2 regions of the Pseudomonas syringae genome follow, and region 2 is predicted to be linked to the other one. Evidence: riboswitches for the same ligand, from Rfam matches in the RefSeq annotation. Region 2 holds a riboswitch; the other holds the start of a gene.
What was found. Region 2 has a riboswitch for cobalamin ahead of cobW (cobalamin biosynthesis protein CobW). Riboswitches for the same ligand answer to the same signal wherever they lie in the genome.

Region 1 (5,223 bases), 1.5 Mb from region 2:
TGGCGCAGAATCGGCCGTAAGCGCTTCGCTCGCCTGCGGTCTGCCGGGAACCCCCAGCAAAACCTATCGTGCGACGCTCCGCGTCGCCATGCCGTTCAGGACGCTCTGCGTCTTCTTGCGACGCAGAGCGTCGTGAACTGCATTCCCACGCTGGAGCACTAGGTCCTGATGAGCCCGGAAAATAGGGCTTTCAGGCTTCTGTCCATAGGGCGTAGCAGCGAACCGGGCGACGCTTCGCTTGTTCGCTAAGGCAGTGTTTCAGACGATGCATTTTCGGCAATCATACCGGCCCTTTCGCGAACAAGTTCGCTCCTACGGCCTTCGGCCAGAATCAAAAGCGAACTTGTGTATTTCTGCGTCACACCTCTGCACTCGGTATTACTGAGCAGCCTTGGCCGAGGTCACGCGCCAGATCTTGTTGCCGACGTCGTCCGCCACCAGCAACCCGCCGCGCTGATCGTTGACCACGCCCACCGGCCGGCCCATGGCTTTTTCGTCCTTGTTCAGGAAGCCGGTCAGCACGTCGACCGGGGCGCCATTGGGTTTGCCGCCGCTGAACGGGATGAACACCACTTTATAGCCGCTGTGTGGTTTGCGGTTCCAGGAGCCGTGCTGGCCAATGAACAGGCCTTCGTTGAATGGCGCAGCCAGCGTTTTGCCGTCTGCAAACACCAAGCCCAGCGAGGCGGTGTGGGGGCCGACTGCGTAATCCGGCGCAATCGCCTTGGCGACCAGGGCCGGATTCTGCGGCTTGACGCGCTCGTCAACGTGCTGGCCGTAATAGCTGTAAGGCCAGCCATAGAACGCGCCATCTTGCACTGATGTCACGTAATCAGGCACCAGATCGCTGCCGATCTCGTCGCGTTCGTTGACGGCGGTCCACAATTTGCCGGTTTTCGGCTCCCAATCCATCCCGTTGGGGTTACGCAGGCCAGAGGCGAAGATGCGGTGATTGCCGGTGGCGGCGTCCACTTCCCAGATCGCTGCGCGACCTTCTTCCTTGTCCATGCCGTTCTCGGCCACGTTGCTGTTCGAGCCCACCGTCACGTACAGCTTGCTGCCGTCTTTGCTGGCGATGACATTCTTGGTCCAGTGGTGGTTGAGCGTGCCGCCCGGCAGGTCGACCACTTTGGTCGCTTGCGCACTGATGGAGGTCTGGCCGGCTTCGTAAGGGAAGCTGATCAGGCGGTCGGTATCGGCGACATACAGCTTGTTGCCCACCAGGGTCATGCCGAACGGCGAATTGAGGTTTTGCAGGAAAACCGTGCGAGTCTCGGCAACGCCGTCTTTATCGACATCGCGCAGCAAGGTGATGCGGTTGGCGCTCGGTACGCCAGCGCCCGCGCGGCCCATGACTTTCTCCATGACCCAGCCGCGAATGCCCTTGGAATCATCCGGCTTGGCCGGCGAGTTGGTTTCCGCGACCAGCACGTCGCCGTTGGGCAGCACATACAGCCAGCGCGGATGATCAAGGTGTTCGGCGAAGGCAGCCACTTGAGTGCCCGGCGCGGCAACCGGTTTTGCATCTTTCTCCCAGCCGATGGCGGGGGCGATATTGACGGTCGGGATCAGCGTCTTGTTCGGCTCCGGCAGCTTGGGCGAGGGGCCTGTTCCGTCCGAGACTTGCAGCCTGGACGACTCGCCGCAGGCAGCAAGGCCGCCAGCAACCAGAAGCAGTACTGCGTAATGGGGTCTGTGTTTGAACATGTTGGATCTCCATAAACAAAGGCGTGGTCCTGTAACTGATAGAGACACCCTGAACCGCCGAGGTTCAATCCTGTTAAATGAAGGAGCCTGAGGCTGCGCTGTCGATTGACGCTCTGGGCCCAACCCTCTACCCTTCGCCGCTTGTTTCAGGTGCTCTGCAATCTTCGATTGGCAGAGTGAAACAGGGAAGCCGGTGTGGATCACCCGATCCGATCCCGGCGCTGCCCCCGCAACGGTAAATGAGTCAAGGCTGTGCATCGTGCCACTGTGTTTCGACACGGGAAGGCGCGCAGCCGGGGAGACCCGCTCATGAGCCCGGAGACCGGCCTGAATCACTCAATGGCATCACGGAGGGTGATGTTCTGTGCAGGGCGTTGCCGTGCTGTCCAGTGCTGTCCTTCCGTCTGCTTTCGCCTGCCCCGAGCGGAGAGCCGAAATGAACGAATCCCCCGAACGCGACGAACGCCATCTGGCGCGCATGCAGCGCAAAAAAGCCGTGATGGACGAACGTATTGCCAGTTCGCCCAATGAGTGCGGCCTGCTGCTGGTATTGACCGGCAACGGCAAAGGCAAGAGCAGCTCGGCCTTCGGCATGCTCGCCCGGGCCATGGGCCACGACATGCAGTGCGGTGTGGTGCAGTTCATCAAGGGCCGCAACAGCACCGGCGAAGAAATGTTCTTCCGGCGCTTTCCTGAGCAAGTGCGTTATCACGTGATGGGCGAGGGCTTCACCTGGGAAACCCAGGACCGCCAGCGCGACATCGCCGCCGCCGAGGCTGCATGGGCTGTGTCGCAGGAAATGCTTCGCGACCCGAGTATCGGCCTGGTGGTGCTCGACGAATTGAACATCGCCCTCAAACATGGCTACCTCGATCTTGAGCAGGTACTGACGGACTTGCAGGCCCGTCCGCCCATGCAGCACGTACTGGTGACCGGCCGTGGTGCCAAGCCTGAATTGATCGACCTGGCCGACACTGTTTCCGAGATCGGCGTGGTCAAGCATGCGTTCCAGTCCGGTATTCGTGCGCAAAAAGGTATCGAGCTGTGAGCCATTCCTCATGAGAGCACTGCAATGAGAGCCACTAAATGAGAGCCCCGCGCGACTGTCCGGCGGTATTGATCGCTGCGCCTGCCTCCGGGCAAGGCAAAACCACGGTGACCGCCGCACTGGCGCGTCTGCATCGCAATCAGGGCCGCAAGGTCCGGGTGTTCAAGTGCGGTCCGGATTTTCTTGATCCGATGATCCTTGAGCGGGCCAGTGGTGCGCCGGTCTATCAGCTGGACATGTGGATGGTCGGTGCCGATGAAAGCCGACGCCTGCTCTGGGAAGCGGCCGACGAAGCGGACCTGATCCTCATCGAAGGCGTCATGGGCTTGTTCGACGGCACGCCATCGAGTGCCGACCTGGCGCGTCACTTTGGCGTGCCGGTACTCGGCGTGATCGACGGGACTGCCATGGCACAGACGTTTGGCGCACTGGCACTGGGGTTGGCGCGCTATCAGCCGGATTTGCCGTTCGCCGGGGTACTGGCCAACCGCGTGGGCACCGTACGCCACGCGCAATTGCTGGAAAACAGCCTGACCGAGGGGCTGCGCTGGTACGGCGCGTTGTCGCGGGAAGTCGGTTTCGAATTGCCCAGCCGCCATTTGGGATTGGTGCAAGCCAGTGAGCTTAACGACCTGGACCTGCGTCTGGACATGGCCGCCGCTGCGCTGGCCAGCACCTGCGAAGTGTCGTTGCCACCTGCCGTGACATTCACCGCGCCCGATCCGGTTCATGTCGAACCGCTGCTCAGCGGCGTGCGTATCGCCGTGGCGCGTGACGAAGCCTTCGCCTTTCTCTACGGCGCGAGCCTGGACCTGCTGCGCAACATGGGCGCCGAACTGAGCTTTTTCTCGCCGATCCATGACAGCGAAATTCCCGAAGCCGACAGCCTGTACCTGCCGGGCGGCTACCCCGAACTGCATCACGTCGCGCTGGCGGCAAACCTGGCGATGCAGGCCTCGATCAGGGCTCACCATATTGCCGGCAAGCCGATCCTGGCCGAGTGCGGCGGCATGCTCTATCTGCTTGATGCGCTGACCGACGTGGAAGGCGTGCGCGCCGAACTGGTCGGTTTGCTGGCCGGTGAGGCGGTCATGCAGAAGCGTCTTGCGGCGCTGGCCTTGCAAGCGGTCGAACTGCCCGAGGGCACGCTGCACGGTCACACGTACCACCACTCGCTGACCAGCACCGAGCTGCAACCGATTGCCCGAGGCGTCAGCCCCAATGGCGGTCGTGGTGCCGAGGCGGTGTATCGCCTGGGACGCCTGACCGCCTCTTATGTGCACTTCTATTTCCCTTCCTGTCCGCAGGCGATAGCGGCGCTGTTCAAGCCATGAGCGAGCAAGCGTTCAGCCCTGAAGAGCGGGCTGCGGTGTACCGCGCCATTGCCGAACGTCGCGATATGCGCCACTTCATCGGCGGCTCTGTCGCGCCCGAGCTGCTGGCACGCGTGCTGGAGGCCGCGCATCAGGCGCCCAGCGTCGGGTTGATGCAGCCTTGGCGTTTCATTCGTATCAGCGATCCGGCGTTGCGCAGCCAGATGCAGGCGCAGGTGGAAGAAGAGCGTATTCGTACCGCCGAGGCGCTGGGTGAGCGAACCGACGAGTTCATGAAGCTCAAGGTCGAAGGCATCAATGATTGCGCCGAAGTGCTGGTTGCCGCGCTGATGGAAGGGCGTGAGCAGCACATCTTCGGCCGGCGCACCTTGCCGGAAATGGACATGGCTTCGCTGTCCTGTGCAATCCAGAATCTGTGGCTGGCCTCGCGTGCCGAAGGGCTGGGCATGGGCTGGGTATCGCTGTTCGATCCCGAGGCGCTGGCCGGTTTGCTGGGCATGCCAGACGGCGCCAAGCCGCTGGCGATCATCTGTCTGGGGCCGGTGAAGGAATTTTATCCCGCGCCCATGCTGGTCATGGAAGGCTGGGCGCAAGCGCGCCCGCTGCATGAACTGCTGTATGAGAATCAATGGGGAGTGAGTCAATGAGTGTGGCGCTGTTGAGCGTCGCCGGCGTGGCGCTGGATGCGTTGCTCGGTGAGCCGAAACGCTGGCATCCGCTGGTCGGGTTCGGCGGCTTTGCCAGTCGGGTCGAGCGGCGCTTCAACAGCGGCGGCCGTGGCTGGCGCAGTCATGGCGTGACGGCCTGGGTAATAACGGTGGTGCCGTTGACGCTGTTGGCCACCTTATTGAGCTGGCTGCCTTATATCGGCTGGCTGTTCGACATTCTGGCGCTGTACTGCGCGCTGGGCATGCGCAGCCTCGGTGAACACGTTCAGCCGGTGGCGCAGGCATTGCGCAGTGAGGATCTGGTCGAAGCGCGGCAGCGGGTGGGTTATCTGGTCAGTCGCCAGACCAGCGAACTGGACGCCACCGAGGTCGCCCGCGCCGCTACCGAGTCAGTGCTGGAAAACGGCAGCGACGCGGTGTTTGCTGCACTGTTCTGGTTTGTCGTGGCCGGTGCGCCCGGCGTGGT
Region 2 (5,223 bases):
GATCGTGGTAGACCGCGCTCGGATCGACCTGATAACCCCGCGCCGGCTGAATGCCGACAAAGGTCAGGCCCAAGCGCAGACCGGCGATCATCATCCGCCCGGCGCGGAACATCGGGTCGGCATCCGGCGCGCCCCAGCGCGCATTGACCGCATCACGGTTACTCTGCGGCAGTTCGTTGAACGCGGCCAGGTATTCATCCAGCGCCATGCTTTGCTGGCACGGGCGCTGATCGATGCTGTCCAGATCGTTGGTCACCCCACCCAGCAGCTGCTGGATCAGCTCGGTGCCGCTCTCCGGCAGTGCTGCCACTGGATAACCCTCGGCCTGCATGGCACGCAGGATATTCAGCGCCGCCGCAGGTGTGTCGAGCCCCACGCCATTGCCGATCCGCCCGTCACGGGTCGGATAGTTGGCGAGGATCAGCGCCACACGTTTATCGGCATTGGGCAGGCGCGCCAGCTCGATCCAGCGCCGCGCCAGTTGCGCGACGAAGTCCATGCGATCGGGCTGGGCACGGTAGCAGACCACATCTGACTGGCTGCGCTCGCTGCGCCAGGCCAGGTCTTTGAAGCTGATCGGCCGGCTGATAATACGTCCGTCCAGTTCCGGCAAGGCGATGTGCATCGCCAGATCACGGGCGCCGAGGCCCTGCTCGCTGGCCTCCCAGGCGGGTTCATTGTCCTGGGCACAGATCGCCTGAATCACCGGGACGTTGCGCCGAAACGGGCGCAGATGCGGCGCTTCAGGGCTCGACTGGGCAAAGCCGGTGGTGTTGAGAATCAGCTCGACTTCGGCTTCGTCCAGCCAGTTTTCCACCTGAACAAAGCAGCCCGGCTCCTTGAGGCTGGCGACCGCGATGGGCAGCGGATTGATGCCTTGCGCCTGCAAGCGGGTGCAGAATTCATCGATGAAGCCGGTGTTGGCAGCCTGCAGGTGCGAGCGATAGAACAACAGCGCGACTACAGGCTGTTCCGCGTGCCAGTCGGCCTGCCAATCCTGTAAACCGGCAGTTGCCCGTTTCGGATGATAAACCGCCGTGCGCGGCAACGGCTGAGGCTCGGCCCACGGATAATCACGATCCAGCCACTGACTGGCCATGCAGCGATAAAGGTCCAGCGCATTCGGCAAGCCGCCCTGACGCAGAAACTGCCAGAGGCGGTCGCGCTCTGCGGCCGGCACCGTGCTCAGGTCGCTCAGCTCAGGATCCGGGCGGTCGTCGCCCGGCACCAGAATCACCTGAACGCCACGCGCTGCCAGCTCCATCAGGCGCTCGACGCCATAGCGCCAGTAGCCGATGCCGCCGTGCAGGGAAATCAGAATGACCTTGGCGTGGCGCAATACCTCGTCGACATACAGGTCGACCGAGGCGTGATTCTGCACCTGCATCGGGTTGGCCAGACGCAGGCTGGGGTAATCCTCAGGCAGGTGCTGGGCGGCCTCGGCCAGCAGCGCCAGGCTGGAATCGCCACTGCAGAGAATCACCAGCTCGGCTGGCGTCTGCCCCAGATCGGCAATGTTGTCGTTCGGTACAAAACCGCCGGGCTGGGTTCTCAGTAAATGCATGGGTCAGCCGGCAATCGCAGCGTTGAGCTGAGTTTGCAGTGCGACGGCGTCAAGCTCCTGGCCGATCAGCACCAGGTGCGTGGCGCGCTCTTCATCGGCGCGCCAGGCGCGGTCGAAGTGCTTGTCGAAGCGCGTGCCCACGCCCTGGATCAGCAGGCGCATCGGTTTGCCGGGGATCGCAGCGAAGCCTTTCACGCGCAGAATACCGTGTTGCACGACCAGTTGATTCAGCGCATCGAGCAGCACTTTTTCATCGGCCTGCGGCAGTTTCAGGGAAATAGAATCGAATGCGTCGTGATCGTGGTCATCATCATCGTCACCTTCGTGATGATCGTGGTGGGTCTTGCGACCGTCGATGTGCAGCTCGGATTCGGCGCCGACGCCCAGCAGCACGCTGATCGGCAGGCGGCCACTGCTGGCCTCGACCACCTTGACGGCTGGCGGCAGCTCTTCGGCGACTTCAGCGCGCACCGCGGCCAGACCCTCGGCGTCGATCATGTCGGCTTTATTGAGGATCACCAGATCGGCGCTGGCCAGTTGATCGGCGAACAGCTCGTGCAACGGCGATTCGTGGTCCAGATTGGGGTCCAGTTTGCGCTGTGCATCCACCTGATCAGGGAATGCGGCGAACGTACCGGCCAGCACGGCCGGGCTGTCGACTACTGTAATCACGGCGTCGACGGTGCAGGCGTTGCGGATTTCCGGCCACTGGAAGGCCTGTACCAGTGGCTTGGGCAGCGCCAGCCCCGAGGTCTCGATGAGGATGTGGTCCAGATCGCCGCGACGGGCGACCAGTTCACGCATCACCGGGAAGAATTCTTCCTGCACCGTGCAGCACAGGCAACCGTTGGCCAGCTCGTAGACGCGGCCGTTGGCTTCTTCTTCGCTACAGCCGATGGTGCATTGCTTGAGGATTTCACCGTCGATGCCCAACTCGCCGAATTCGTTGACGATTACCGCAATGCGTCGCCCTTCGGCGTTGTCGAGCATGTGTCGCAACAGGGTGGTCTTGCCCGAGCCGAGAAAGCCGGTGACGATGGTGACGGGAAGCTTGGCCAGTGTTTTCATCAGGTGCCCTTTGGCAATGCGGCGGGCAAACAGGACGAGAACCGCGTGCAGGCACAAGGTTCGGATCGCCACCGGATCACCCCGCCCGGTTGTAGTGAGAATTCGCAGGCTTTTCAGTCAGCCCGGTTCGAGGCAGGTCTCCTGGCTCACGGCTGCCTGTCGCTGATCATCGAAGACCCTGGCGACACGCATTCATTGCGCCTTCCCGCCGTAGCAGTGGCTGTGCAATGAACGTAACCGTTTACAGTTGCGGGGGCAGCTGCGGCATCGACCGCATTCCCGTCTTAGCTCCATTGCGTCACGCAGTACGAATGGAGAACCTCGAGCCGGCAAGGCTACGCAGTGACCGCAGGCAGGTCAATCGTTCAGATTGACGTTGCCCTGCCGCCCATGCTCTCCTGTGCGCCTTGTTTCGGGTGCCCCTCACGGGGTGAAACGGGAAACCGGTGCGCTCACGCTGTCGAGCAAGTCCGGTGCTGCCCCCGCAACGGTAAGCGAGAGAAGGTCTGATCCACTGTGCCCCGGCATGGGAAGGTGACCTTGAAGGTCTGAACGCATTGCGCTTCTAGCCCCTCGCGAGCCCGGAGACCGGCCCGATATTTTTTCGATGACACACCCGCGGTGGGCGGGCGCAGTTGAAACCTCTGGCGCTCGCCAGTGGGTTCGCGTGCGCATGGCCCACTTGCCGACACTCAAGAGGGATCGCCATGACCACCATCAGCAGCAGCCAGACGGCTGCGACCAGCTCAACCCAAACCCAACGCCTGACCGCTGCAATCAGCGCTGCCCTGCTGGGGGCGTGCCTGGTCTATTTTGCCGGGTTCTCGCACATCGCCGCGGTACACAACGCCGCGCACGACACCCGTCACAGCGCCGCCTTCCCTTGCCATTGAGGACTCGACAATGTTCAAGCGAATCGCGCAAACGGCAGGCTTAACCGGCCTGCTGGCAGCCCTGCTGCTGACCTTGCTGCAAAGTTTCTGGGTCGTACCGCTGATCCAGCAGGCCGAAACTTACGAAAATGCCTCCGCCGAACAGGTGCACGAGCATGCTGATGGCGCATCGGCGGAACACAGCCATGTGCATGAAGCAGCGGCCTGGGAGCCGGAAAACGGCTGGCAGCGCGTGCTGTCCACCACGGGTGGCAACCTGGTGGTCGCAGTGGGTTTCGCACTGATGCTTGCCGGGCTTTATACGCTGCGCGCACCGGGCCGAACGGCTCAGGGCGCCTGGTGGGGGCTGGCGGGTTTTGCGGTGTTCGTCCTGGCACCCACACTGGGCCTGCCACCCGAGCTGCCGGGCACCGCTGCCGCTGAACTGAGTCAGCGCCAGTTGTGGTGGATCGGCACTGCTGCGTCTACTGCCGCCGGGCTGGCCTTGCTGGTGTTTGGTCAAAACTGGCTGCTGAAAGCGCTGGGGCTGGCGATTCTGGTCGTGCCGCATGTGATTGGCGCGCCGCAGCCGCTGGTTCATGAAAGCCTGGCACCTGAAGCGCTGGAATCACAGTTCATGATCGCCTCGCTGCTGACCAACGCGCTGTTCTGGATTGCCATGGGCCTGATCAGCGCCTGGCTGTTCCGCCGAAGCGATGCTCACCGCCACACGGCGCACTAAACAATGCCGACCGGCATCAGGCCTGATCCACCGATCGTTCAACCCGGCACGCCTCTGGTGGTCGGGCTGGGCTGTCGGCGCGGCTGTTCGGCGGAGACCTTGCGTGAGCTGATCGAGAGCAGCCTTCGCACGGTTGATCTGGAGATCGGCAGCGTCACGGCGCTGGCGTCCATTGATCTAAAGGATCAGGAACCCGGTCTGCTGGAACTGGCCGGGCAACTGGCGGTGCCGCTGGTGTTTTTCAACGCTGCGCAGCTGGTGGCGTGGGAGCTGCATCTGACGCACCGTTCTGCACAGGTCTTGCAGACCACCGGCTGCCATGGGGTTGCCGAAGGATCGGCACTGGCACTGGCCGCGCAGTTGGGCGACGGCACCGCGCGACTGGTCATCGAGCGGCAGAAAAGCACTCAGGTGACATTTGCCTTGGCAACCTGCCCCGTTGCAGGCGGATAATTGCAGCACTCGCGTATTCATTTTCGGAGAATTCATTGACCGTCTATTTCATTGGCGCAGGCCCTGGCGATCCCGAACTGATCACCGTCAAGGGCCAGCGTTTGATTCGCACCTGCCCGGTGATTATCTACGCGGGCTCGCTGGTGCCGCTGGCGGTGCTGGAAGGCAATCAGGCGGTACAGGTGACCAACAGCGCCGAGCTGCATCTGGAGCAGATCATTGATCTGATAAAGACGGCTGACGCGCAGGGCCAGGACGTGGCCCGCGTACATTCCGGCGACCCGAGCCTGTACGGCGCCATTGGCGAGCAGATTCGTCATTTACGGGAATTGGGCATTGCCTACCAAATCATCCCCGGCGTAACCGCGACTGCGGCCTGTGCTGCGCTACTGGGCGTTGAACTGACGCTGCCGGATGTTTCCCAGAGCGTTATTCTGACCCGTTACGCCGACAAGACCTCGATGCCAAGTGGCGAAGCGCTGGCGAGCCTGGCCAGCCACCAGGCGACCATGGCGATTCATCTG

Region 1: it holds a riboswitch for cobalamin, as region 2 does, so the genes downstream of both, cobO (cob(I)yrinic acid a,c-diamide adenosyltransferase) here and cobW (cobalamin biosynthesis protein CobW) in region 2, are expected to answer to the same signal.

Annotation. Positions count from the first base shown of each region.
Region 1 covers NZ_CP066265.1:1,415,598-1,420,820, forward strand. The annotation lists partial or broken gene I9H07_RS06410 (C40 family peptidase) at 1-20, shown strand, start outside; gene I9H07_RS06415 (PQQ-dependent sugar dehydrogenase) at 379-1,707, opposite strand; cobalamin riboswitch at 1,839-2,052, shown strand; gene cobO (cob(I)yrinic acid a,c-diamide adenosyltransferase) at 2,144-2,755, shown strand; gene I9H07_RS06425 (cobyrinate a,c-diamide synthase) at 2,794-4,089, shown strand; gene bluB (5,6-dimethylbenzimidazole synthase) at 4,086-4,736, shown strand; gene cbiB (adenosylcobinamide-phosphate synthase CbiB) at 4,733-5,223, shown strand, end outside.
Region 2 covers NZ_CP066265.1:2,947,099-2,952,321, forward strand. The annotation lists gene cobN (cobaltochelatase subunit CobN) at 1-1,564, opposite strand, end outside; gene cobW (cobalamin biosynthesis protein CobW) at 1,568-2,632, opposite strand; cobalamin riboswitch at 2,747-2,971, opposite strand; cobalamin riboswitch at 3,030-3,243, shown strand; gene I9H07_RS13080 (CbtB domain-containing protein) at 3,340-3,525, shown strand; gene I9H07_RS13085 (CbtA family protein) at 3,536-4,246, shown strand; gene I9H07_RS13090 (cobalamin biosynthesis protein) at 4,250-4,699, shown strand; gene cobM (precorrin-4 C(11)-methyltransferase) at 4,735-5,223, shown strand, end outside.